Regions from separate parts of the Neobacillus sp. BP17 genome, predicted to be linked through region 2. Evidence: a T-box and tRNA genes for the amino acid it is inferred to sense, from the RefSeq annotation. Region 2 holds a T-box; the other holds one or more tRNA genes.
The links. The T-box of region 2 lies ahead of tyrS (tyrosine--tRNA ligase). A T-box ahead of a tRNA ligase gene usually reads a tRNA of that ligase, here a tRNA-Tyr.

Region 1: it has a tRNA-Tyr gene. The T-box ahead of tyrS (tyrosine--tRNA ligase) is inferred to sense a tRNA for this amino acid. The anticodon was not compared.

What each region holds. Positions count from the first base shown of each region.
Region 1 is NZ_CM184198.1:163,506-175,813, reverse strand. Features, by position in the region: gene AC4QJR_RS00990 (anti-sigma factor family protein) at 129-755, opposite strand; gene sigW (RNA polymerase sigma factor SigW) at 774-1,337, opposite strand; gene rocF (arginase) at 1,812-2,708, opposite strand; tRNA gene AC4QJR_RS00975 (tRNA-Lys) at 2,851-2,923, opposite strand; tRNA gene AC4QJR_RS00970 (tRNA-Gln) at 2,926-3,000, opposite strand; tRNA gene AC4QJR_RS00965 (tRNA-Tyr) at 3,049-3,133, opposite strand; tRNA gene AC4QJR_RS00960 (tRNA-Thr) at 3,152-3,227, opposite strand; tRNA gene AC4QJR_RS00955 (tRNA-Val) at 3,250-3,325, opposite strand; tRNA gene AC4QJR_RS00950 (tRNA-Glu) at 3,365-3,439, opposite strand; tRNA gene AC4QJR_RS00945 (tRNA-Thr) at 3,461-3,533, opposite strand; tRNA gene AC4QJR_RS00940 (tRNA-Asn) at 3,560-3,634, opposite strand; rRNA gene rrf (5S ribosomal RNA) at 3,649-3,765, opposite strand; rRNA gene AC4QJR_RS00930 (23S ribosomal RNA) at 3,893-6,829, opposite strand; rRNA gene AC4QJR_RS00925 (16S ribosomal RNA) at 7,028-8,565, opposite strand; gene AC4QJR_RS00920 (hypothetical protein) at 8,826-9,056, opposite strand; gene pdaB (polysaccharide deacetylase family sporulation protein PdaB) at 9,194-9,943, shown strand; gene AC4QJR_RS00910 (KinB-signaling pathway activation protein) at 9,967-10,647, opposite strand; gene gerD (spore germination lipoprotein GerD) at 10,798-11,406, shown strand; gene salA (iron-sulfur carrier protein/transcriptional regulator SalA) at 11,489-12,308, opposite strand, start outside.
Region 2 is NZ_CM184198.1:4,524,315-4,536,622, forward strand. Features, by position in the region: gene AC4QJR_RS22135 (response regulator) at 1-164, opposite strand, end outside; gene AC4QJR_RS22140 (sensor histidine kinase) at 171-1,400, opposite strand; gene AC4QJR_RS22145 (cation:dicarboxylate symporter family transporter) at 1,609-2,856, shown strand; gene tyrS (tyrosine--tRNA ligase) at 3,064-4,317, opposite strand; T-box leader at 4,365-4,589, opposite strand; gene AC4QJR_RS22155 (transglycosylase domain-containing protein) at 4,734-7,583, shown strand; gene acsA (acetate--CoA ligase) at 7,651-9,369, opposite strand; gene AC4QJR_RS22165 (GNAT family N-acetyltransferase) at 9,594-10,226, shown strand; gene AC4QJR_RS22170 (acetoin utilization AcuB family protein) at 10,264-10,911, shown strand; gene AC4QJR_RS22175 (acetoin utilization protein AcuC) at 10,908-12,080, shown strand; gene ccpA (catabolite control protein A) at 12,121-12,308, opposite strand, start outside.

The sequences.
Region 1 (12,308 bases), 1.4 Mb from region 2:
GTTCTTCCTCCGTAATTTTCTTTATCACATATAAAATACAATCTATTTATTATATCATAAATACCACTTGTACCTATTATATGTATCTTCCTAAAAAAACAAATCACTCAGACAGAGTGATTTGTTTTTTATTTAGTTTCTGGTTGGTTCTCAAAAATTTGAACAACATCATGTGTAGTCTTTTTAATATGGTACCAAATCCAATCAAACACTTCATTAACTTCATCAATTTGCCCCGTTACATGTCCTGCCGAAGCCAAATACTTTTCACCATTTATGACGGTTACATCCCCTTGGACTTCGCCTTCAATTTTCAATTTGCCATTCCGGACGATGACATCGCCTTTGACTGTTTCACCTTTAGGAACGATGACCGTATTATTTTGAACCACTAAATTTTTTTGCTTTGTAACCGAAAATTCGCGATCTTCATTCCATGTCGAAAAGAGACTGCCCATCATTAATACGAGAAATAATGAGGCAGCTGCAAGCATGGGATGGTTTTTTATCCAGCGCTGCATTCCAATCTTTCTCTTCTCTTTTGGTAAACGTGCCAATACATTAGCGGTAAAATTATCAGGCGCTTGCATATATGAGACGCTTTTTACAAAAGCAATCGTCTTTTTTAATTCATTAAATACTGCTTCACAATCTTTACAACTTTGGAGGTGTTCTCTTAGGGTTCGTTCATGTTCGGGTGTAATTTCCTCATCTAAGTATTCATGCATTAGCTCGATGATTTGCTCTGGACACATTGACAGTTTCACCTCTCATCATACATATCTTAATTGTTGTCTAAGTGCTTCTCGTCCCCGGTGAATTCTTGTTTTAACCGTCCCCAGGGGTAATTCAAGAATTTCACTAATTTCATTTAAGGAGAGCTCTTCCATATATTTCAAAACAATGGCTGACCGATATTTGTCAGGCAGTTTTAAGATCTCATTTTGGACGGTTTCTTGCAGTTCTAAACTTTCTAACTCCGTCTCAGGCAGCGGTGTGTTGGAAGGGATCTGTGAGTACATGGTTAAGCCGTCTGTCCCTGCAACTTCAGCATCTAGATAATGATCGGGTTTCTTTTTACGCATTCGGTCAATACACAGATTGGTAGCAATCCGGAACAGCCAGGTTGAAAATTTCAAATCTTGATTAAAGGATTTGATATTAACAAAGGCACGGATAAAAGCTTCCTGTGCAATATCCTCTGCTTCATGGCGATTACCAAGCATGCGAAAACAAAGTTGATAAATACTGTTTTTATATAATTCAACAATTTCACCAAAGGCATCCTGGTCTCCCTTGATTACTTGCTTTATTCTCTTTTTTACTATTGCATCCATTAAGTTACCTCAGCTCCATTGCTGCTAACCGATAATACGTATCGATAACAGAAAAGTTTCGTTTAAAAACGAAAAAATTTACAACACCTTTAATATTAACAAAAATATCCTAAAAGGTTTAATAATAAGCTAAAAATAAAAAAACAGCAGCACAGATGATGTGCAGCTGTCTGATTTTGGGTGCTTTCTTATTAGATGACGGGGTGCACTTTTCGGTTGGGGGGATTAGGTAAAGCGGGCGAGGTGAGAAATAGACGGAAAAATTCCGCCTAATTTGAAATGAGTATAAAAAAATGAGTAAATAGCCGGAGAAATTCCGTCTATTTACTCAAAAAATGCAAAAGTGGGGAATTTTTCTTTGCTTAACCGGAAAAACTCCGCTTATTTACCACGAAATGAGCTCCATTCTGCTTTTAACCGGAAAAACTCCGCTTATTTTACTTTTGTTTGTTAACTCGACTAAGCTGTTTTTATTTATAATAATTTTTCCCCGAATAATGAACCCATCAACTCAACAGCAACTTTAGCTGTTTTATTTTTTTCATCTAAAATAGGGTTTACTTCAACAAATTCTGCGGAGGTAATAATTTTTGCCTCTTCTAACATCTCCATGGCAAGATGACTTTCACGGTAACTGATTCCACCAATAACTGGTGTACCAACTCCTGGCGCATCATTTGGATCTAAACCATCGAGATCAAGTGATAAATGAACACCATCTGTTTTATCCTTAAGGTAGGCAATTGTTTCCTCCATTACTGCAGCCATCCCCATTCGGTCTATTTCATGCATAGTATAAACCTTGATACCTATTTCTTTAATTAATTCTTTTTCTCCATCATCCAGCGCCCTTGCACCAATAATGACTACATTCTCTGGTTTTACTTTTGGACCATATCCGCCTATATCGGTTAACTTGCTGTGACCTAACCCGATACTGACGGCTAGAGGCATTCCGTGGATATTACCTGTGGGACTTGTTTCAGCTGTATTTAAATCACCATGGGCATCATACCAAATTACTCCAAGGTTTTTATAATGTTTAGATACACCTGCTAAAGTACCAATTGCGATACTATGATCACCGCCAAGAACGAGTGGAAATGCACCAGACTCCACAGCAGTATCTACTTTTTCAGCAAGTAAAGCACTTTTTTCCGCAACTAAATCTAAATTTCGTAAATTGGATTCTTTATCAACTACTACTTCAGGTCTTCCAATTGGAATATCCCCTAAATCATGTATTTCATCAAATAGTGGCTTTAGGCGTTCAACTACCCCCGCATAACGGATCGCACTTGGCCCCATGTCCACCCCACGTCTCATTTGTCCTAAATCCATCGGCATTCCAATAATCGAAAGCTTGTTCATAATAATTCCTCCTACCCCAATATAATTCTATTTTAACCGCTTTCATACCGATGACTCAACTCGACAAAATAATGTATGAATATACGTAAGAAAAGCAAAAAAAACTTTGGAATTTTATCCAAAGTTTTTTGCTTTTCCTATATGAGCCATGAAGGACTCGAACCTTCGACCCTCTGATTAAAAGTCAGATGCTCTACCAACTGAGCTAATGGCTCTCTGGCTGGGCTAGCTGGATTTGAACCAACGCATGTCGCAGTCAAAGTGCGATGCCTTACCGCTTGGCTATAGCCCAATAATGATGTGATAATATCTAGTATGACCAACTTTTTTAAAAATATAATGGTGGAGGGGGACGGATTCGAACCGCCGAACCCGGAGGGAGCGGATTTACAGTCCGCCGCGTTTAGCCACTTCGCTACCCCTCCATATTAAATTTAAAAAAATGGTGCCGGCGAGAGGACTTGAACCCCCAACCTACTGATTACAAGTCAGTTGCTCTACCAATTGAGCTACCCCGGCATAGGTTTACATAATAAAATTATGGTGGAGGATGACGGGATCGAACCGCCGACCCTCTGCTTGTAAGGCAGATGCTCTCCCAGCTGAGCTAATCCTCCAAATAAATGAAAGTTATTTTCACTAGCGTGAAAAAGTTATGGTGACCCCTACGGGACTCGAACCCGTGTTACCTCCGTGAAAGGGAGGTGTCTTAACCGCTTGACCAAGGGGCCATACTATTATTAAAATAGGTAAGCTTCCAAGCGGGCTCGAACCGCTGACCTCTTCCTTACCATGGAAGTGCTCTACCTACTGAGCTATGGAAGCACAGCTAAACTTAGTTTACATAAAAATGGCTCCGCAGGTAGGACTCGAACCTACGACCGATCGGTTAACAGCCGATAGCTCTACCACTGAGCTACTGCGGAACAATAATATTACAGCCTGGCAATGTCCTACTCTCACAGGGACGCGTGTCCCAACTACCATCGGCGCTGAGAAGCTTAACTTCCGTGTTCGGTATGGGAACGGGTGTGACCTTCTCGCCATAATTGCCAGACCATATATTCGACACTATTTTATTATAATGTCTTTTTTATTTTTTTCAAGAGGAAAATTAATTTTTTTCATTCCCTCAAAACTAGATAATACAGAAGAAGTTTGTAAACTTGAGTTCACCTTAAAATATGGTTAAGTCCTCGAACGATTAGTATCAGTCAGCTCCACATGTTACCACGCTTCCACCTCTGACCTATCAACCTGATCATCTTTCAGGGTTCTTACTAGCTTGCGCTATGGGAAATCTCATCTTGAGGGGGGCTTCATGCTTAGATGCTTTCAGCACTTATCCCGTCCGCACATAGCTACCCAGCGATGCTCTTGGCAGAACAACTGGTACACCAGCGGTGCGTCCATCCCGGTCCTCTCGTACTAAGGACAGCTCCTCTCAAATTTCCTGCGCCCACGACGGATAGGGACCGAACTGTCTCACGACGTTCTGAACCCAGCTCGCGTACCGCTTTAATGGGCGAACAGCCCAACCCTTGGGACCGACTACAGCCCCAGGATGCGATGAGCCGACATCGAGGTGCCAAACCTCCCCGTCGATGTGGACTCTTGGGGGAGATAAGCCTGTTATCCCCGGGGTAGCTTTTATCCGTTGAGCGATGGCCCTTCCATGCGGAACCACCGGATCACTAAGCCCGACTTTCGTCCCTGCTCGACTTGTAGGTCTCGCAGTCAAGCTCCCTTGTGCCTTTACACTCTGCGAATGATTTCCAACCATTCTGAGGGAACCTTTGGGCGCCTCCGTTACTTTTTAGGAGGCGACCGCCCCAGTCAAACTGCCCACCTGACACTGTCTCCCACCCCGATCAGGGGTGCGGGTTAGAATTTCAATACAGCCAGGGTAGTATCCCACCGACGCCTCCACCGAAGCTAGCGCTCCGGCTTCTCAGGCTCCTACCTATCCTGTACAAGCTGTACCAAAATTCAATATCAGGCTACAGTAAAGCTCCACGGGGTCTTTCCGTCCTGTCGCGGGTAACCTGCATCTTCACAGGTACTATAATTTCACCGAGTCTCTCGTTGAGACAGTGCCCAGATCGTTACGCCTTTCGTGCGGGTCGGAACTTACCCGACAAGGAATTTCGCTACCTTAGGACCGTTATAGTTACGGCCGCCGTTTACTGGGGCTTCGATTCAGAGCTTCGCTTGCGCTAACCCCTCCTCTTAACCTTCCAGCACCGGGCAGGCGTCAGCCCCTATACTTCGCCTTGCGGCTTCGCAGAGACCTGTGTTTTTGCTAAACAGTCGCCTGGGCCTATTCACTGCGGCTCTTCGAGGCTATTCACCTCAAAAAGCACCCCTTCTCCCGAAGTTACGGGGTCATTTTGCCGAGTTCCTTAACGAGAGTTCTCTCGCTCACCTTAGGATTCTCTCCTCGCCTACCTGTGTCGGTTTGCGGTACGGGCACCTTTTATCTCGCTAGAGGCTTTTCTTGGCAGTGTGGAATCAGGAACTTCGGTACTAAATTTCCCTCGCTGTCACAGCTCAGCCTTATGTGAGAGGCGGATTTGCCTACCTCTCAGCCTAACTGCTTAGACGCGCATATCCAACAGCGCGCTTACCCTATCCTCCTGCGTCCCCCCATTGCTCAAACGATAAAGAGGTGGTACAGGAATATCAACCTGTTATCCATCGCCTACGCCTTTCGGCCTCGGCTTAGGTCCCGACTAACCCTGAGCGGACGAGCCTTCCTCAGGAAACCTTAGGCATTCGGTGGATGAGATTCTCACTCATCTTTCGCTACTCATACCGGCATTCTCACTTCTAAGCGCTCCACCAGTCCTTACGGTCTAGCTTCAACGCCCTTAGAACGCTCTCCTACCACTGACATCGTAGATGTCAATCCACAGCTTCGGTGATACGTTTAGCCCCGGTACATTTTCGGCGCAGAGTCACTCGACCAGTGAGCTATTACGCACTCTTTAAATGGTGGCTGCTTCTAAGCCAACATCCTGGTTGTCTAAGCAACTCCACATCCTTTTCCACTTAACGTATACTTTGGGACCTTAGCTGGTGGTCTGGGCTGTTTCCCTTTTGACTACGGATCTTATCACTCGCAGTCTGACTCCCACGGATAAGTCTTTGGCATTCGGAGTTTGTCTGAATTCGGTAACCCGATGAGGGCCCCTAGTCCAAACAGTGCTCTACCTCCAAGACTCTTACTACGTGAGGCTAGCCCTAAAGCTATTTCGGAGAGAACCAGCTATCTCCAAGTTCGATTGGAATTTCTCCGCTACCCACACCTCATCCCCGCACTTTTCAACGTGCGTGGGTTCGGGCCTCCATCCAGTGTTACCTGGACTTCACCCTGGACATGGGTAGATCACCTGGTTTCGGGTCTACGACCACATACTCAATTCGCCCTATTCAGACTCGCTTTCGCTGCGGCTCCGTCTCTTCAACTTAACCTTGCATGGGATCGTAACTCGCCGGTTCATTCTACAAAAGGCACGCCATCACCCATGAACGGGCTCTGACTACTTGTAGGCACACGGTTTCAGGAACTATTTCACTCCCCTTCCGGGGTGCTTTTCACCTTTCCCTCACGGTACTGGTTCACTATCGGTCACTAGGGAGTATTTAGCCTTGGGAGATGGTCCTCCCTGCTTCCGACCGGATTTCACGTGTCCGGCCGTACTCAGGATCCACTCAGGAGGGAACGAAGTTTCGACTACAGGGTTTTTACCTTCTCTGACGGACCTTTCCAGGTCGCTTCATCTACCCCGTTCCTTTGTAACTCCATGTTGAGTGTCCTACAACCCCAAGAGGCAAGCCTCTTGGTTTGGGCTATGTCCCGTTTCGCTCGCCGCTACTCAGGGAATCGCGTTTGCTTTCTCTTCCTCCGGGTACTTAGATGTTTCAGTTCCCCGGGTATGCCTTCCATACCCTATGTATTCAGGTAAAGATACTGTTCCATTACGAACAGTGGGTTCCCCCATTCGGAAATCTCCGGATCAAAGCTTACTTACAGCTCCCCGAAGCATATCGGTGTTAGTCCCGTCCTTCATCGGCTCCTAGTGCCAAGGCATTCACCGTGCGCCCTTTCTAACTTAACCTAAAAGGTTATTCTCTTAACTTAATTAAGAGAGAAAACTAAAATGGCGATTACTCGATGTTTACTTTGCTTCTTCATTACGATTATCTAGTTTTCAAAGAACGAATTAGTTTGAGAGAATTGCACTCTCAAAACTAAACAAACAAGAATCAATGCACAAACTGTTTTGTCTGGCTCACAAGTCCAGCTTTATCCTTAGAAAGGAGGTGATCCAGCCGCACCTTCCGATACGGCTACCTTGTTACGACTTCACCCCAATCATCTGTCCCACCTTAGGCGGCTGGCTCCTTACGGTTACCCCACCGACTTCGGGTGTTACAAACTCTCGTGGTGTGACGGGCGGTGTGTACAAGGCCCGGGAACGTATTCACCGCGGCATGCTGATCCGCGATTACTAGCGATTCCGGCTTCATGCAGGCGAGTTGCAGCCTGCAATCCGAACTGAGAATGGTTTTATGGGATTGGCTAAACCTCGCGGTCTTGCAGCCCTTTGTACCATCCATTGTAGCACGTGTGTAGCCCAGGTCATAAGGGGCATGATGATTTGACGTCATCCCCACCTTCCTCCGGTTTGTCACCGGCAGTCACCTTAGAGTGCCCAACTAAATGCTGGCAACTAAGATCAAGGGTTGCGCTCGTTGCGGGACTTAACCCAACATCTCACGACACGAGCTGACGACAACCATGCACCACCTGTCACTCTGTCCCCCGAAGGGGAAAATCCTATCTCTAGGAGTGTCAGAGGATGTCAAGACCTGGTAAGGTTCTTCGCGTTGCTTCGAATTAAACCACATGCTCCACCGCTTGTGCGGGCCCCCGTCAATTCCTTTGAGTTTCAGCCTTGCGGCCGTACTCCCCAGGCGGAGTGCTTAATGCGTTAGCTGCAGCACTAAAGGGCGGAAACCCTCTAACACTTAGCACTCATCGTTTACGGCGTGGACTACCAGGGTATCTAATCCTGTTTGCTCCCCACGCTTTCGCGCCTCAGCGTCAGTTACAGACCAGAAAGCCGCCTTCGCCACTGGTGTTCCTCCACATCTCTACGCATTTCACCGCTACACGTGGAATTCCGCTTTCCTCTTCTGCACTCAAGTCCCCCAGTTTCCAATGACCCTCCACGGTTGAGCCGTGGGCTTTCACATCAGACTTAAAGGACCGCCTGCGCGCGCTTTACGCCCAATAATTCCGGACAACGCTTGCCACCTACGTATTACCGCGGCTGCTGGCACGTAGTTAGCCGTGGCTTTCTGGTTAGGTACCGTCAAGGTACCGGCAGTTACTCCGGTACTTGTTCTTCCCTAACAACAGAGCTTTACGACCCGAAGGCCTTCATCGCTCACGCGGCGTTGCTCCATCAGACTTTCGTCCATTGTGGAAGATTCCCTACTGCTGCCTCCCGTAGGAGTCTGGGCCGTGTCTCAGTCCCAGTGTGGCCGATCACCCTCTCAGGTCGGCTACGCATCGTCGCCTTGGTGAGCCGTTACCTCACCAACTAGCTAATGCGCCGCGGGCCCATCTGTAAGTGACAGCCGAAACCGTCTTTCAACTTTCCCTCATGAGAGGAAAAGGATTATCCGGTATTAGCACCGGTTTCCCGGTGTTATCCCAGTCTTACAGGCAGGTTGCCCACGTGTTACTCACCCGTCCGCCGCTAGACTCCGAAGAGTCTCGCTCGACTTGCATGTATTAGGCACGCCGCCAGCGTTCGTCCTGAGCCAGGATCAAACTCTCCAAGAAAGTTGATTAGCTCATTTGTTACGTTGGCTTAGTTTCATTTCTGAAACTAAAAGTTATTGTTTGTTTGCACGATTTTGTTTGTTTAGTTTTCAAAGAGCAATTTGTTGTATCGCTCAAAAGCGACTTTATTAATATATCACCTGCAAAACATAATGTCAACAACTTTTTTGAAGTTTTATTTATGTCAGCAGCGACGTTTATTAATATACCAAGATACTTATTTATTGTCAACGGTTCTTGCATAAAAAAAGAATCTTTTTTTATCCCTTTTTCCTATCCTTCTTTCCTCTCCTCATATACTTTAGACAATCATGTGGTGAAGCTACTCTTCGAAAAAGGGTAAATAATACTTTATATCTTTCTTCCATCGCTCTCTTTACTATGTGATCTATACGATCATCTCTTAAATCAAAAAGAATTTCATCCATTTCTCTTTTAATAAGGTATTCCATTTCTTTTACTTCCTTATCATTTATTAGAAGTCCAAACATTGAATAACCTCCAGCGTAATATCTAGTAATTGTAGTCTTTTCCAATTTTTGAGATTTTATTATAAGATTTTCTATTCATATTTTAAAAAAAGTCCGCATAGGTTGAGACAAGGACAGTATTGGACGAGGTGGGGACGATGAAATTTTTTGTAGTTAACGGGAAGTCTTTGAAGAACATTTCACTTATTTTAATTGCAGCGTTTTTTACGGCATGGTTTCTCTACATAGAGAACCTTACACAAATTCCTGTCTTTTCAACAAAGGATGGTCCGAAAGCAATTTATAGAGGGGAAAAGGGTCTTGCTCTTACTTTTAATATCGGTTGGGGTGATGAAAAGGCAGAGCCTATTTTAGATACCTTAAAGAGGGAAAATGTAAAAGCAGCTACTTTCTTCTTAGCTGGTTCGTGGGCCGAGCGACACCCAGACATTGTTAATCGAATCATAAAGGATGGTTATGAAATCGGTATTCTTGGCTACGAATACAAAGACTATCGGGACTTGGAAGATGTAAAAATCGGCCAAGATATCTCAAAAGCACAAGAAGCCTTCAGAAAACTAAATGTGAAGGATATTAAGTTGCTCCGAGCTCCAACCGGTCATTTCGATGAGCGGACTTTAAAAATTGCCAAAAGATATGGATATACAGTAGTCCATTGGAGTGTCGATTCAAAGGACTGGAATAATCCAGGGATTCCAGCCATTGTCAAGAACGTTGGTAAAGCAGACAAAGGCGATATCGTTTTGCTTCACGCTTCCGATTCAGCAAAGCAAACAGCCAAAGCATTGCCATTGATTTTAAAGGAAATTCGCCAAAAAGGATTTAAACTTGTTTCCGTATCAGAATTAATAGCTAACGGTGAGGCCAGTTCAAAAGAAATAAGATAAACACAAAAAAACCGTCCAACTTTTTAAATGGACGGTTTTTTTGTCTTTTTCTTAGTTACGGGTTTGTTACTTTGGGCTTGGTTTGCCCTCTTTTGTCTTTCCTGCTGTGATTGAATGTTTAATTTATGCAAAATCAAAAGTTGATAAGCATTACACGCCATTAATGCAAACATCATGAGGTAAAGCCAGCTATGTTCATTTACGCGAAGGACTGGTACCCACTCAACTAAAGTAACCACAATCATAAAAAATACGGCAGGAATAAACGCATCCCGATTGGTCTGTTTTACTTTATACCATGCTGCCGCTAACGCAACTATTAACAGGATGATAGCGGGACCAAAGTATGGGAGAACAGAATCACCTGGGTCAGCAAAATTGTCGTACCGCAAATAAACTAAATCAAATAAACCAAATAGAATAAGAACAATTTGTACAGCATTCCACAAGGAAACAGATTTAAAGATCCCTAAACCGAAACGGTGAACCGTTAAATATGCAAAAAAGCCCATTTGGCTAATAACACTAAACAAAAAGCCCATGACAATTAACCAAATCAAGGTCGACAAAATATCAATGAGTTTAAATTCAGTAAAATAGGGCTCAAACTCATTCCAGCGAACAATAAAGCCCACAATAGCCGTTGTGATACCGCCCACTAATAATGTGTTTAAAAATAATTTTACCCAATTACGGCTTGTCACACTATAAACCTCCAGAATACAAAAATAATCAACATTATGATTGTACCAAGTCAAATTTGAAAAATCCATAATTTATGATTCTGTACGAATAATCTTTCACAAGTTACAACATGCTAAACTTAAGGATTTTTATGTGAAAGGGGCTTATTAATGAAAGCAAAAAGCATATTGTGCCTCCTGCCCATCTTGGTGTTCTTGACAAGCTGTTCAGCCAATGAATCCAGCGGCGGAGGACAAGTTGATTACGAACAAACGAAAAAGATGGTTGTTGATATTCTTAAAACGGATGATGGGAAAAAAGCACTCCAAGAAGTAATGTCCAGTGATGGCATGAAGGAAAAGCTGGTAATGGATCAAAAAGTTGTCTCTGATACGATCCAGCAAACTCTCACATCGGATAAGGCAAAAGATTATTGGAAAAAAACGTTTAGTGATCCTAAATTCGCACAAAGCGTTTCAAAAAACTTGAAGTCTGAAAACAAAAAATTACTGAAGGAATTAATGAATGACCCCGAATATAGAGGAATGATGATTGAGGTTTTTAAAGAGCCGGAAATCCAAAAAGAGATGGCAGATGCATTAAAAAGCAAAGAGTACCGAGCACATCTACAAAAAGTCATAACAGAAACAATAGATAGCCCCTTGTTTAAAGCAAAAATACAAGAATTGCTCTTAAAGGCAGCAGAAGAAGCGGCTAGTAAATCCGCTGGTAAAAGCCAAAGTTCCGACAGCGGCAGTAAGACCGATACAGGAAGCTGAGGTGAATTTATTATCTTGACCCATACTATCTAATGAAGAGAAGCCTTTTCCAGGAGGAAAGGGCTTCTCTTTTTGCATCTTTTTATTTTTTAAGTAAGGCAGTTACTTTTTCAGCAATTTCTAAATAAATTTTTCCAGTCTGATGGTCTTCTTGATAAATTGATGGTGCAAAGTCTTCGTCGTTCCAATCGGGCTGGTTAAGCGGCAAACGGCCAAGAACTTCGGTATTCAATTCCTCCGCTAATTTATCTCCCCCGCCTTGTCCAAATACATATTCCTTTTCACCAGTCAGCTTACTTTCAAAGTAGGCCATGTTCTCAATGACACCAAGAACTTCATGGTCAGTTTTCAGTGCCATTGCACCCGCACGCGCTGCAACAAACGCAGCAGTTGGATGTGGAGTAGTAACGATAATTTCTTTACATGCCGGCAGCATGGTATGAACATCTAAAGCCACGTCCCCAGTACCTGGCGGCAAATCTAATAATAGATAATCGATATCGCCCCACTCTACTTCACTAAAGAAGCTGTTTAACATTTTTCCTAACATGGGTCCACGCCAAATAATTGGTGAATTGTCTTCCACAAAAAAGCCCATGGAGATAACTTGGACACCGAAACGTTCGACAGGGATGATCTTTTCTCCCCTAACTACAGGTCTCTGGGTAATTCCCATCATATCAGGTACACTAAAGCCATAAATATCGGCGTCAATTAATCCAACCTTTTTGCCTAGACGCGCCAGCGCGACAGCAAGGTTCACCGACACCGTTGATTTACCAACGCCGCCCTTTCCACTGGCAATGGCAATGAAAGTGGTTTTATTTGAATGAAGCAAATTTGTCTCATTATTTTCTGGTTCCGCATGGCGATTTGCTGCTAATACTTCTTCAGGTAGTTCG
Region 2 (12,308 bases):
AGGTCAATCATTAATATATCAACTTCCTGTATATCGAGGGTATGTGCATCTACTTCAGACCCGTCAGCTGCCTCCCCCACAACCGTACCCAATCCCTCTTCTTCAATAATATTGGATAACATCCCTCTGATAGTTGGGGTATCATCGACAATAAAAAATTTCACTGTATATCACCCCTTTTTCGTTAAATTCACAACCGGAAGCTGAACTTCAAAGGTGGTTCCATTTTCTTTTGAGGACTCTATCAGGTTAATTTTACCATCAAGATCTTCAATGACATTTTTTGTGTAGGATAAACCTATTCCATTAGAAGCGATTCCGGCCTGGTCAAATTTCGTCGTAAAGCCTGGTTCAAAAATATACACTTTGTTTTTATTTGATATCCCGTTTCCATTATCCTTTATAGTTATTTTGACTAGGTCTTGAACCTTTTCAGCCGTTACCACAATCTGCCCCTCCTGATCGATGGCTTCCACAGCATTGGCGACAAGATTATTGATTAGGGAAAGGAGGATAAAAGTGCGGTACTCCGGATGTTCACCGGAAATTCCTACTTGGAAATCAATCGTTTTCCGAAGCAACTCACTATAATTTTTATTCGAGATAGTTGCAACAGAAATGATTTCCTGAATGTTCATAAAATCATCCAATTTTTCTTTGGTCATTAATTTGGACAAACCAGCATATATACGTTGATTATCTTTTTTAATCTCGTGTAATTCCCCGGCGATTTTCAGCATCGCTTGTGCTTGATTCTGATTGTTTAGAGCTTTTAAATCACGATATATTGCATAGCAGTCGCTAGTTAACTTCTCCGCATCTCTCGCTGATTTTTCCAATTGAAACATTTCTACATACAAATTTGAGACTAATAGTAAAACCTCTTCGGTCCTCTTTTTTTGCTGCTCTTCAGCCAACCTAGTTTCCCGCACTAAGATGGTATTGAAAAAACCAAGGACAAAGAAGCTGCGGATAATTGCTACCCCTATAATAATCAAGAAACTCGAGGTTGTCATTTTCATATCGGTTGTAAAATGACGAATGGTCATTTCGGTAACATTCCCCATGATTTCGAGCACCATGCCAAGCAGACCAATGAGAAGCGGCTGATGATACAATTTCTTTACCTTGAAAATATGAAAAAACATGCCAAAAATCATGTAATAAAAAAACACGGGAAAATGGATTGGGAATTCGAATGAGCCAACCTGTACCTTGTCCAGAATAATCCGAAAGCAAACAACTGCACTTCCCGTTAAAAAGCCAGCTAAAACAGGATGGATTTTTCGTGACCATAATAAAATGAAAAAGAATACAGTTGTACTCATACTGAATCTTAAAGCAGCTCCGCTTAAGGGGTAAAACTTCAATTCTCCAGTAATGGGCACAGCAATAATCATAAATAAATACGCTAATAATTTATCGCGAATACAATTACTCCCTTTCTATCGTAAAAAAAATATTATAAATTGTAAAAATATTTTTATCCACTTTGTAGTTTTTTGTAGTTTATCGTAGTACTACAGGTATGATGTAAATGTTGGAAACGTTTACAGAATATATTCTACTATAATACTATCAAAAAACTTAACGATGGGAGAGAAGCGAGTGAAAAAAATTAGTTTAGCATGGCAAATTTTTATTGGTTTAATTCTTGGGATTATTGTTGGTGCCATTTTTTACGGAAATCCACATATTGAGGAATTTTTACAGCCGATTGGAAACATCTTTTTACGATTAATTAAAATGATTGTCGTGCCGATTGTTATTTCATGCCTTGTTGTCGGTGTGGCAGGTACGGGTGATATGAAATCGTTAGGGAAGCTCGGCGGAAAAACGCTCCTTTATTTTGAAATTATTACAACACTCGCAATCATTGTTGGATTATTAATCGCCAATGTTTTCCATCCAGGTACAGGCGTGGACCGTTCACAACTCGTTAAATCGGACATCAGCTCCTATGTAACGACTGAAAAAGCAACGGAGGCACACTCTCATATTGATACAATTGTGAATATCGTACCGACTAATGTGGTGCAGGCGTTCGCAAACGGGGACATGTTGGCCATTATTTTCTTCTCCGTAATGTTTGGACTTGGCGTTGCAGCAATCGGTGAAAGAGGCAAGCCGATTATCACGTTTTTTAGGGGTACAGCTGATGCGATGTTCTATGTAACCAATCAAATTATGAAGATTGCTCCATTTGGGGTGTTTGCCTTAATTGGGGTTACGGTTTCAAAATTTGGGTTGGAATCATTAATACCGCTTGGAAAATTGGTTTTGACCGTTTATGGCGCAATGATATTCTTTATTATTGTCATTCTTGGCATCGTTGCGAAAATAGCCGGCTATAATATTTTTAAACTATTAGCTTACTTGAAAGACGAATTAATTTTAGGGTATTCCACAGCAAGTTCGGAAACCGTCCTTCCGAAAATTATGGAAAAAATGGAGCGAATCGGCTGTCCGAAAGGGATTACTTCATTCGTGATTCCGACTGGCTATTCCTTTAATCTCGATGGTTCAACCTTGTACCAAGCGATTGCAGCACTGTTCATCGCTCAAATGTATGGCATTCATATGAGCATTGGACAACAGATTACATTAGTCCTTATTTTAATGATTACCTCAAAAGGAATTGCAGGTGTCCCTGGTGTTTCAATTGTCGTCCTGCTTTCAACCTTAGGAAGTGTCGGTATTCCAGTCGAGGGCTTGGCGTTTATTTTAGGCGTAGACAGGCTGCTGGACATGGCCCGTACATGTGTAAACATTGTTGGTAACTCACTAGCTGCTATTGTTATCACTAAATGGGAAGGTCATGAAGTTAAAGAACACATCGAAGAACAGGCTGCCTAAGCTGTCATATGGGAAAAGACAAGGCACAACTAGTGATGAATAGCTAGTTGTGCCTTTTTGGTTTTTATAGATGTTGGTAACGGGGCTTTGTCTATCGTCGGTTGACCCATTGGATTGATTTCCGATATAAATACACTAATTTAACACGTTGTTACAAGGATTCATTTCAGCCAAAAAAAGGGCTTTGAACCCAAAGCCCTTTTCCTATTAGTATTTGATTAATGTGTACTTCTTCTTACCTCTTCTAACAATTGTAAATTGTCCTTCAATCCGATCTGTTTCTGCTAATACATAAGCGGTATCTGTGATTTTTTCGCCATTAACTGTGACGGCACCATTTGAAATGTCTTCCCGTGCTTGACGCTTGGATGGAGAAATTTTCGCCGCAACTAAAAGGTCGACCAAATTCTCCTCATTTTGTGAAGTATATGCTGGTACATCTTTAAAACCCTGCGCAATTTCCATCGCTGAAAGACTGCTTACATCCCCACTAAATAATGCCTGAGAAATTTTGATTGCCTGCTGTAAGGAATCTTCTCCATGGATCAAACGAGTCATTTCTTCTGCTAATACCTTTTGGGCCTTACGAAGATGAGGCTCTTCTTGAACAGCCTTCTCTAATTGTTCAATTTCCTCGTGCGAAAGGAATGTGAAAATCTTTAAGTATTTAACAACATCGGCATCTGCGGTATTAATCCAGAACTGGTAGAACTCGTAAGGCGTTGTTTTTTCAGGATCTAACCAAATCGCACCGCTTTCCGTTTTCCCAAACTTAGTACCGTCTGCCTTTGTCACAAGCGGAATCGTTAACCCATATGCCTTAGAGCCTTCTGGTTGAACTTTACGGATTAATTCCAACCCTGTAGTGATATTCCCCCACTGGTCACTTCCTCCGATTTGCAATTTACAGTTATGGTTCTCATACAAATGAAGGAAATCCATCGCTTGTAAAATGGTGTATGTGAATTCAGTGAATGAAATTCCTGTCTCAAGGCGATTGGCAATAGTGTCTTTTGCAAGCATATAATTCACGCCGATATGTTTACCAATATCACGCAAGAATGTAACGACATCCATAGAGCCTGCCCAATCATAGTTATTAACCATAATAGCCCCATTTTCGCCTGCAAATTCGAAAATAGATTCAAGCTGCTTCTTAATTCCCGCTACGTTATCTTGAACTGTTTCAAGAGTTTGCAGCTTTCGTTCTTCGCTTTTTCCACTTGGGTCACCAATTAATCCTGTTGCTCCGCCAACTAAGACAATCGGACGGTGTCCATGCTGTTGAAATCTTCTTAATGTTAAAAACGGCAGTAAATGGCCGATGTGCATACTATCTGCGGTTGGGTCGACACCGCAATACAAAGAAATTGGCTCCTTACTTAAGGTATCCTTTAACCCCTCTTCATCCGTTTGCTGGTAAATAATCCCTCTCCAAGTCAAATCTTGTAATAAATCCATAAATATTCCCTCCAATAATGTAAAAAAATAAAAACGCCCCTGCAAAATGCAGGGACGTAAATTTACGCGGTACCACCCAGCTTGAGGAATAGGAACATTCCTCCAACTCATAAAATTAACGGTTTAGACCGTTCTCCACTACTGTCAATCAATCTTCACAGAGAAAGCTCAAGGACGTAATTCATTCTTCTATATGTATCAGCTTGCACCACCGCTGACTCTCTACAAACAGGGATAGAAGAACTACAGTTGGTTCCCTTCATAGCTTTTTATTAAATTAATGTATAGCTTTTTTTACCATAATTATAGTTACTTGTCAAACACAACTGGAAATTTCAGATAATGTAGAACTTTGTCAGTTTTTATACCTTTGATATGCTATAATGTATGTGATTTTAGATGAGGTGATACTATAGATGGTTGAAAAATTACAAGCATGGCTCGAAAAATCAAAATCCGTACTGAACATATTTACCCATAGAAAAACGGTTAAAAGTGCAAGAATCACATATCAAGTCGTTTGGAATCTGTTTCTCCTTGTACTAACAGTAGTAATTCTGGGTGGATCATTTGCAACAGGTGTCGGTGCTGGTTATTTTGCCTCACTTGTTAAAGATGAACCTGTCCGATCCTATGACAGCATGAAAAAGGACATTTATAACTACACGGAAACATCTGAGTTATATTTTGCTGATAATAAATATCTTGGAAAACTCCGTACAGATTTAGAACGAGAAGAAGTAAAGCTAGAAGATGTATCCGATTATTTGGTGAACGCAGTTGTTGCGACTGAAGACGAATACTTCTACAAACATAAAGGTGTCGTACCAAAAGCCGTATTTCGGGCAGTCTTCCAAGAAGTGACAAACTCCGCGGTACAATCCGGCGGTAGTACCTTAACACAGCAATTAATTAAAAATCAAATTTTAACCAATGAAGTTTCATTTCAAAGAAAAGCGAGTGAAATATTACTTGCCCTTCGTTTAGAGAAATTTTTTGATAAAAAGGAAATTTTGGAAGCTTATCTAAACGTGTCTACGTTAGGAAGAAACTCGTCAGGACGAAATATTGCTGGTGTCCAAGCAGCGGCAAAAGGAATCTTTGGTAAAAAGGCAAGTGATTTAACACTACCACAAGCAGCCTTCATTGCAGGATTGCCTCAAAGCCCATTCGGATATACGCCTTTCACAAGAGAAGGGACGATAAAAGAACCAAAATATCTTGAACCAGGTCTTACAAGGATGCAAACGGTCCTAAAAAGAATGTTTGATGGTGGCTATATCACCCAAAAGCAGTATACAGAGGCCTCTGCCTATGATATTAAGAAGGATTTTATCAAACCTGTCGCAAATCCACTCGAAAAATATCCTTGGCTAACAGTCGAAATTGAAAAGCGTTCCACTGAAGTTTTAACTACCGTCTTAGCGAAAAATGATGGGATTTCAGAAAAAGAGTTAAAGAACGATGATAATCTCGCTTATAAATATCAAATTTTAGCTAGAAATGCTTTGCGTCAAAATGGATACAAGATTCATTCGACGATTGACAAAAAAATCTATGATGCTATGCAGAAGGTAAAAGATAATTATCAATATTACGGACCTGATAAACCTCAAGAAAAAAAGGATCCAGAAACTGGAGAGGTCAAAACTGTTATGGAACCTGCTGAGGTGGGAGCAGAGCTGATTGAAAACAAAACTGGAAAAATTATCAGTTTTGTGGCTGGAAGGAATTATGATGATCAACAGCTTAATCACGCAACCAATGCCATTCGACAAAACGGCTCCACAATGAAACCGCTTCTAGTGTATGCACCTGCGATTGAGTTAGGAAAAGCAGCTCCAGGCACACCGCTGCCAAACGTAGCATTAGCTTTAGCGCCCGGCAGAAGTGATCCATGGCCGCAAAACTATGACTATCGCTATAGCGGATTGGTTTCAGCACGATATGCTCTGGCGAAATCTTATAACGTTCCTGCTGTTAAACTATACAAGAGTATAGTCGAGCAGCGTCCTGCCAAGTATCTTGAAAAAATGGGATTTACCTCTTTACGAAAAGACGATTATACAAATCTAGCTACCTCGATTGGCTCGATGACAAATGGGGTAACAATTGAAGAAAATACCAATGCATTCAGCACCTTCGCTAACAATGGTAAATTTATTGATGCTTATATGATTGATAAAATTGTTGATAAAAATGGCAAGGTTATCTATCAGCATCAGGTAACACCCGTTAAAGTCTTTAAACCTCAAACAGCTTATTTAACCCTCGATATGATGCGAGACGTTGTTAAAATGGGGACGGCAGCAGGTGTTAGAAGCCAGTTAAACTTTAGCAGCGACTGGGCAGGGAAAACAGGAACAGGAAATCAATATATTGACTCCTGGTTTGTTGCTTCAAACCCTAATGTCACCTTTGGTCTTTGGAGAGGATATGATACACCAAAATCGCTTCAGACATCTGGAATGTCTTATAGTGCACGGACCAATAACTTATGGGCAAAGTTAATGAACGCTGCCTATAAAATTAGGCCAGATTTAATTGATCCAGACAAGTCATTTAAAATGCCAAAAGGAATCGTGAAACGCTCCTATTGTGCTGTTTCAGGAATGCTTCCATCTAAAGCTTGTTCAAAAGCAGGTTTAATCGAAAGTGATTACTTTAATGTCAATAATGTACCTACAAAAGTCGACGATAGCTTAATTGAAGCAAACTATGTCACTGTAGGTAACAAAAAATATTTAGCCTTAGACTCTACACCAAAAGAGTTTTCCCAATTTGGTCTCATATTAAATCCTGATTTTATTAAGCGGATTGTTGGAAGTAACTTCCACAATTATAGTCAACTGATTCCACAGAAGGATCGTTGGGGAAAAATTCTTGTTTCAACCGCAAGAATGTACGATAACGGAAAAACTCCTGCTAGTGTTAGCGTAAACGCAAAAGGAAATACCTTATCATGGTCAGCCTCAGGGGATAAGGATGTTGTTGGTTACCGCATCTATCAAGGTGGGGCAAGTGCTAAAAAAGTAGGAAGTGTAGTCAATGGTTCTAAGCGGTCATTTAAAGTGGGGACCGGATCTTTCTATGTAACAGCAGTTGATATTGCCGGCAGGGAGTCTGCTCCATCGAATTTAGTCGATGCAGGAGTGATTATACCAACGGAACCAACGGAACCAACGATCCCCGTTGTACCGAATGACCCAAACGTTCCAACTCAGCCGAATCAACCGAATCAACCGACTAATCCACCAACGCCGTAAATAATTAAAACGCACCGACAGCAATGTGTCGGTGCGTTTTATTATTTTCCTATTGTTCGGCTGGTTTTTAATCTTCCATCGTAGAAAGATCACCAGTTGGAAGGTTTAGTTCCCACGCCTTTAGAACCCGTCTCATGATCTTACCGCTTCTTGTTTTTGGCAGTTTATCACGGAAGTCAATTTCACGTGGAGCAGCGTGAGCGGCTAGTCCTTTTTTGACAAACTGACGGATATCTTCTTTTAGTTCGTCTGTAGCTGAGTAACCGTCCCGTAGTGCTATAAACGCCTTAATGATTTCCCCGCGAACTGGGTCTGGTTTACCGATGACGCCAGCTTCTGCAACGGCAGGATGCTCGACAAGCTTGCTTTCTACTTCAAACGGTCCAACACGCTCACCTGAAGTCATAATGACATCATCTACACGGCCTTGGAACCAGAAATAGCCATCCTCGTCCATGTAAGCTGAATCGCCTGAGACATACCAGTCACCTGGCATAAAGTAAGATTCATATTTCTCAGGGTTATTCCAAATTGTATGCATCATGGAAGGCCAGCCCTTTTTAATCGCAAGGTTCCCCATCCGGTATGGAGGCAGTTCGTTTCCTTGATTATCAACAATCGCTGCCTCTACACCTGGAATTGGTTTCCCCATGGAACCAGGCTTAATTTCCATACAAGGATAATTACTAATCAGCTGCGCACCAGTTTCTGTCATCCACCAGTTATCATGAATGCGCTTGTTGAATACTTTTGCCCCCCATTTAACTACCTCTGGGTTTAAAGGCTCTCCAACACTCAGGACGTGGCGGAGGCTGCTTAAGTTGAATTTCTTCACCAACTCATCACCTGCACCCATTAACATCCGGAACGCCGTTGGTGCGCTGTACCAGACCGTTACTCCAAAGTCTTCAATCATTTGATACCAAGCTTCTGGACTAAACCGCCCTCCTACAATCACATTTGATGTTCCTGTAAGCCATGGTCCAAAGATTCCGTATGTTGTCCCTGTTACCCAGCCTGGGTCAGCTGTACACCAGTATACGTCGTCTTCTTTTAAATCGAGCACCCATTTTGCTGTTTGATAATGCTGAATCATGGCATTATGTACATGCAGTACGCCCTTTGGTTTCCCAGTAGACCCGGATGTATAATGCAGGATGAGACCATCGGTTCTGTCTACCCATTCAATTTGAAGATCTTTACTTGCAGATTCAAATTTTTTCAGAAAGTCAATGTATGGTCCTTGTTCATCTACATTCCCACCAATAAGGAAAATAGACTTAAGAGCTGGCAGCTCTTGAACAGGTACACGTTCCAACAGTTCAGGGGTGGTAACTAAAACCTTCGCCTCACTGTCTTGCAAGCGGTCCCTGACAGCCCCTTCCATAAATGCCTCAAATAATGGTCCAACAATTGCCCCAAGTTTGATGGCACCTAATACCGTAAAATAAAGTTCAGGAGAGCGCGGCATAAAAATAAAGACACGGTCGCCTTTATCGACATCCCCGAATGTTTTTAAAACATTGCCCGCTTTGTTTGATAGTTCTTTCATTTCCTTAAAAGTATACTTTTCATTTCTTGAACCATCTCGATAATATAGGGCTACTTTATTTTTCCGGAAGGTTTTCGCGTGACGGTCGATGGCCTCATAAGCCATGTTGACAAGACCTGTTTCACTCCATGTAAATTCCCCTTCCGTTTCTTTCCAATCAAAATCCCTATACTTTTCTTGATAATTTACTAGATTATGATCCCCTTGTACGACTGGTAACGCTTCCACTTTCATTCAATCTCCCCCTTTGAACTTATTTTAAAATTACTATAGTACAAATATATACTATTCGCAATTTTTTAAAAAGTAAATTATATACATTTTTTATTTTTACTTACTAAATGCCTAGAAAAATATTATTTTTATCTTACAGAAAATTTTGTGAAGTTACTTATCATTGATAGATTTTATGTATAATAGAATTAATATTGATGGATTTTCCCAAGGTAGGTGATCGTATGGAACACAAAAAGACATACAATGCCAAACAATTAAAAACACCCCATGGTTCTATAATTATTGAAGGACCCATTAATGCAGATAAACTGGCAGGATTTGATTTCCATGAAGACCTCGTTGCATTCCGCCAGCCCCCGCAGCAGCATCAGGCCTTAATTGGAATAGCAAACCTTCCAGAAGGCAGAATTATTATCGCCAGACATCAAAATACTATTGTCGGCTATGTGACCTTCCTATACCCTGATCCGCTTGAACGATGGTCAGAGGGCAAAATTGAAAATTTAATTGAACTAGGCGCAATCGAAGTCATTCCAAAATATAGGGGCTGTTCTGTGGGTAAAAATCTTCTTATCGTCGGCATGATGGATGATGCGATGGAAGATTACCTCATTATCACGACAGAGTATTATTGGCACTGGGATTTAAAAAGTACCAAGTTGAATGTGTGGGAGTACCGGAAAGTTATGGAGAAAATGATGAATGCAGGTGGTCTTGAATGGTATGCAACCGATGATCCTGAAATTTGCTCGCACCCTGCCAACTGTCTCATGGCACGGATGGGGAAAAGGATCGATCAAGAAACCATCCAAAAATTTGACCGCCTCAGATTTATGAACCGGTTTATGTACTAACTCAATGTTAAATGCTTAAGAAAAGGAGGATGTTCAAATGATAATAGAACAAATTATGAAAACAGATGTCGCCACACTCCTTCCGACAGATACCATTGCAGACGCCATTCAATTAATGGAATCAAGAAAAATACGCCATATCCCTATTATCAACCATGAAAAACATTTAGTGGGCCTTGTAACAGTGGCAAAAATCCATGAAGCAACTCCATCTATTTTCCATGCGAATGAGCATCCAGAAGATATAAAAAAACCACTTAACTCAATTATGGAACGAAACGTTATTACCGGTCATCCCTTAGATTTTGTAGAGGAAGTAGCTGGCGTTTTTTATGAACATAAAATCAGTTGTCTTCCTATCATCAATAATGGGGAATTAGTCGGAATCGTGACTGAAACCGATTTACTTTGGACAATGGTGGAATTAACGGGTGCCCATCAGCCAGGTTCTCAAATTGAAATCAAGGTTCCTAATCTTGCCGGTAAACTTAGTGAAATAACCACTGTGATTAAGCAACGGAATGCAAATATTCTGAGTGTCCTCGTTTACCCTGATAAGTTGGATGATCAGTTTAAAATACTTGTGATTAGAGTACAGACAATGAATCCCACTTTATTAATTCAAGATCTTAAACAGGCGGGTTTTCACGTACTTTGGCCTAATCTGCCGGGGATTTCACTATGAGTGATAAGTGTTCCTTCGTATTTTCAGATGAGCTTCTGAAATACAAATTCAGTAATCAACATCCTTTTGACCAATTCCGGCTTAAATTAACAGTGGACTTATTAGAAAAGATGAATGCGCTTCATTCAGAAAATGTCATCCCGCCAAGAATAGCCTCTGATGAAGAGCTAGCCTTAATTCACGACATAAATTACATAGAAGCAGTAAAAAAAGCAGGCAATGGTCTATTATCTCCAGGAATAGCCGAAAACTATGGACTTGGTACAGAAGATACCCCTATATTCCCTAACATGCATGAAGCGAGCGCTTTACTTGTTGGAGGGACATTAACAGCCGTCGATCAAGTTATGACTGGAAAGGCTCTGCATGCTCTCCATTTAGGCGGAGGGCTGCATCATGGATTCAGGGGAAAAGCGTCTGGGTTTTGCGTGTATAATGACAGTTCGGTCGCCATCAAATATTTACAGGAAAAATATAATGCTCGTGTTTTATACGTAGATACTGACGCTCATCATGGAGATGGTGTTCAATGGTCCTTCTACGATGATCCCAAGGTATGCACACTGTCCATCCATGAGACAGGAAGATATTTATTCCCTGGCACTGGCAATGTAAATGAACGCGGTCAAGGGATGGGCTATGGTTATTCATTTAACATACCCGTTGATGCTTTTACCGAAGATGAATCTTGGCTTTACGCCTATACACATGCCCTTAGAGAAGTAGCTGATTTTTTTAGACCCGATGTGATTCTTACCCAAAACGGTGCAGATTCTCACTATTTGGACCCATTAACACATCTATCTTCAACCATGAAAACCTATCGGGAAATACCTAGACTAGCCCATGAAATCGCCCATCAATATTGTAACGGAAAATGGATTGCTGTTGGCGGCGGTGGCTATGATATTTGGCGTGTCGTTCCAAGAGCCTGGGCTATAATTTGGCATGAGATGACCGAAAACTCAAACTGTTATGGCCGTTTACCTCAAGAATGGATAGATACTTGGCAAAAAGAATCTCCAGTGGCATTACCAAAGGAATGGGATGACCCAGAAAATTTATATACCCCCATCCCGAGAAAAGCAGAGATTACCGAAAAGAATTTATTAACACTCGAAAAAGCTCTTTACCCAATTAGAAGCCAACAAAAAAGTGAGTCAATATAAAAAGATGGGTTGACTAAGTTTGGTCAACCCATCTTTTTAATTATTTTGTTGAACGACGGTGTTCAATCCGGTGTGGAAGAACCACAATTTGATCTGATACCTTTTCTTTGTTCATCAATTTGGTTAAAAGTCGCATCGCAACTGCTCCAATATCATATAACGGCTGAACGATGGTTGTTAATTGCGGACGCACCATCAGTGACAGCCTTGTATTATCAGATGTGATGA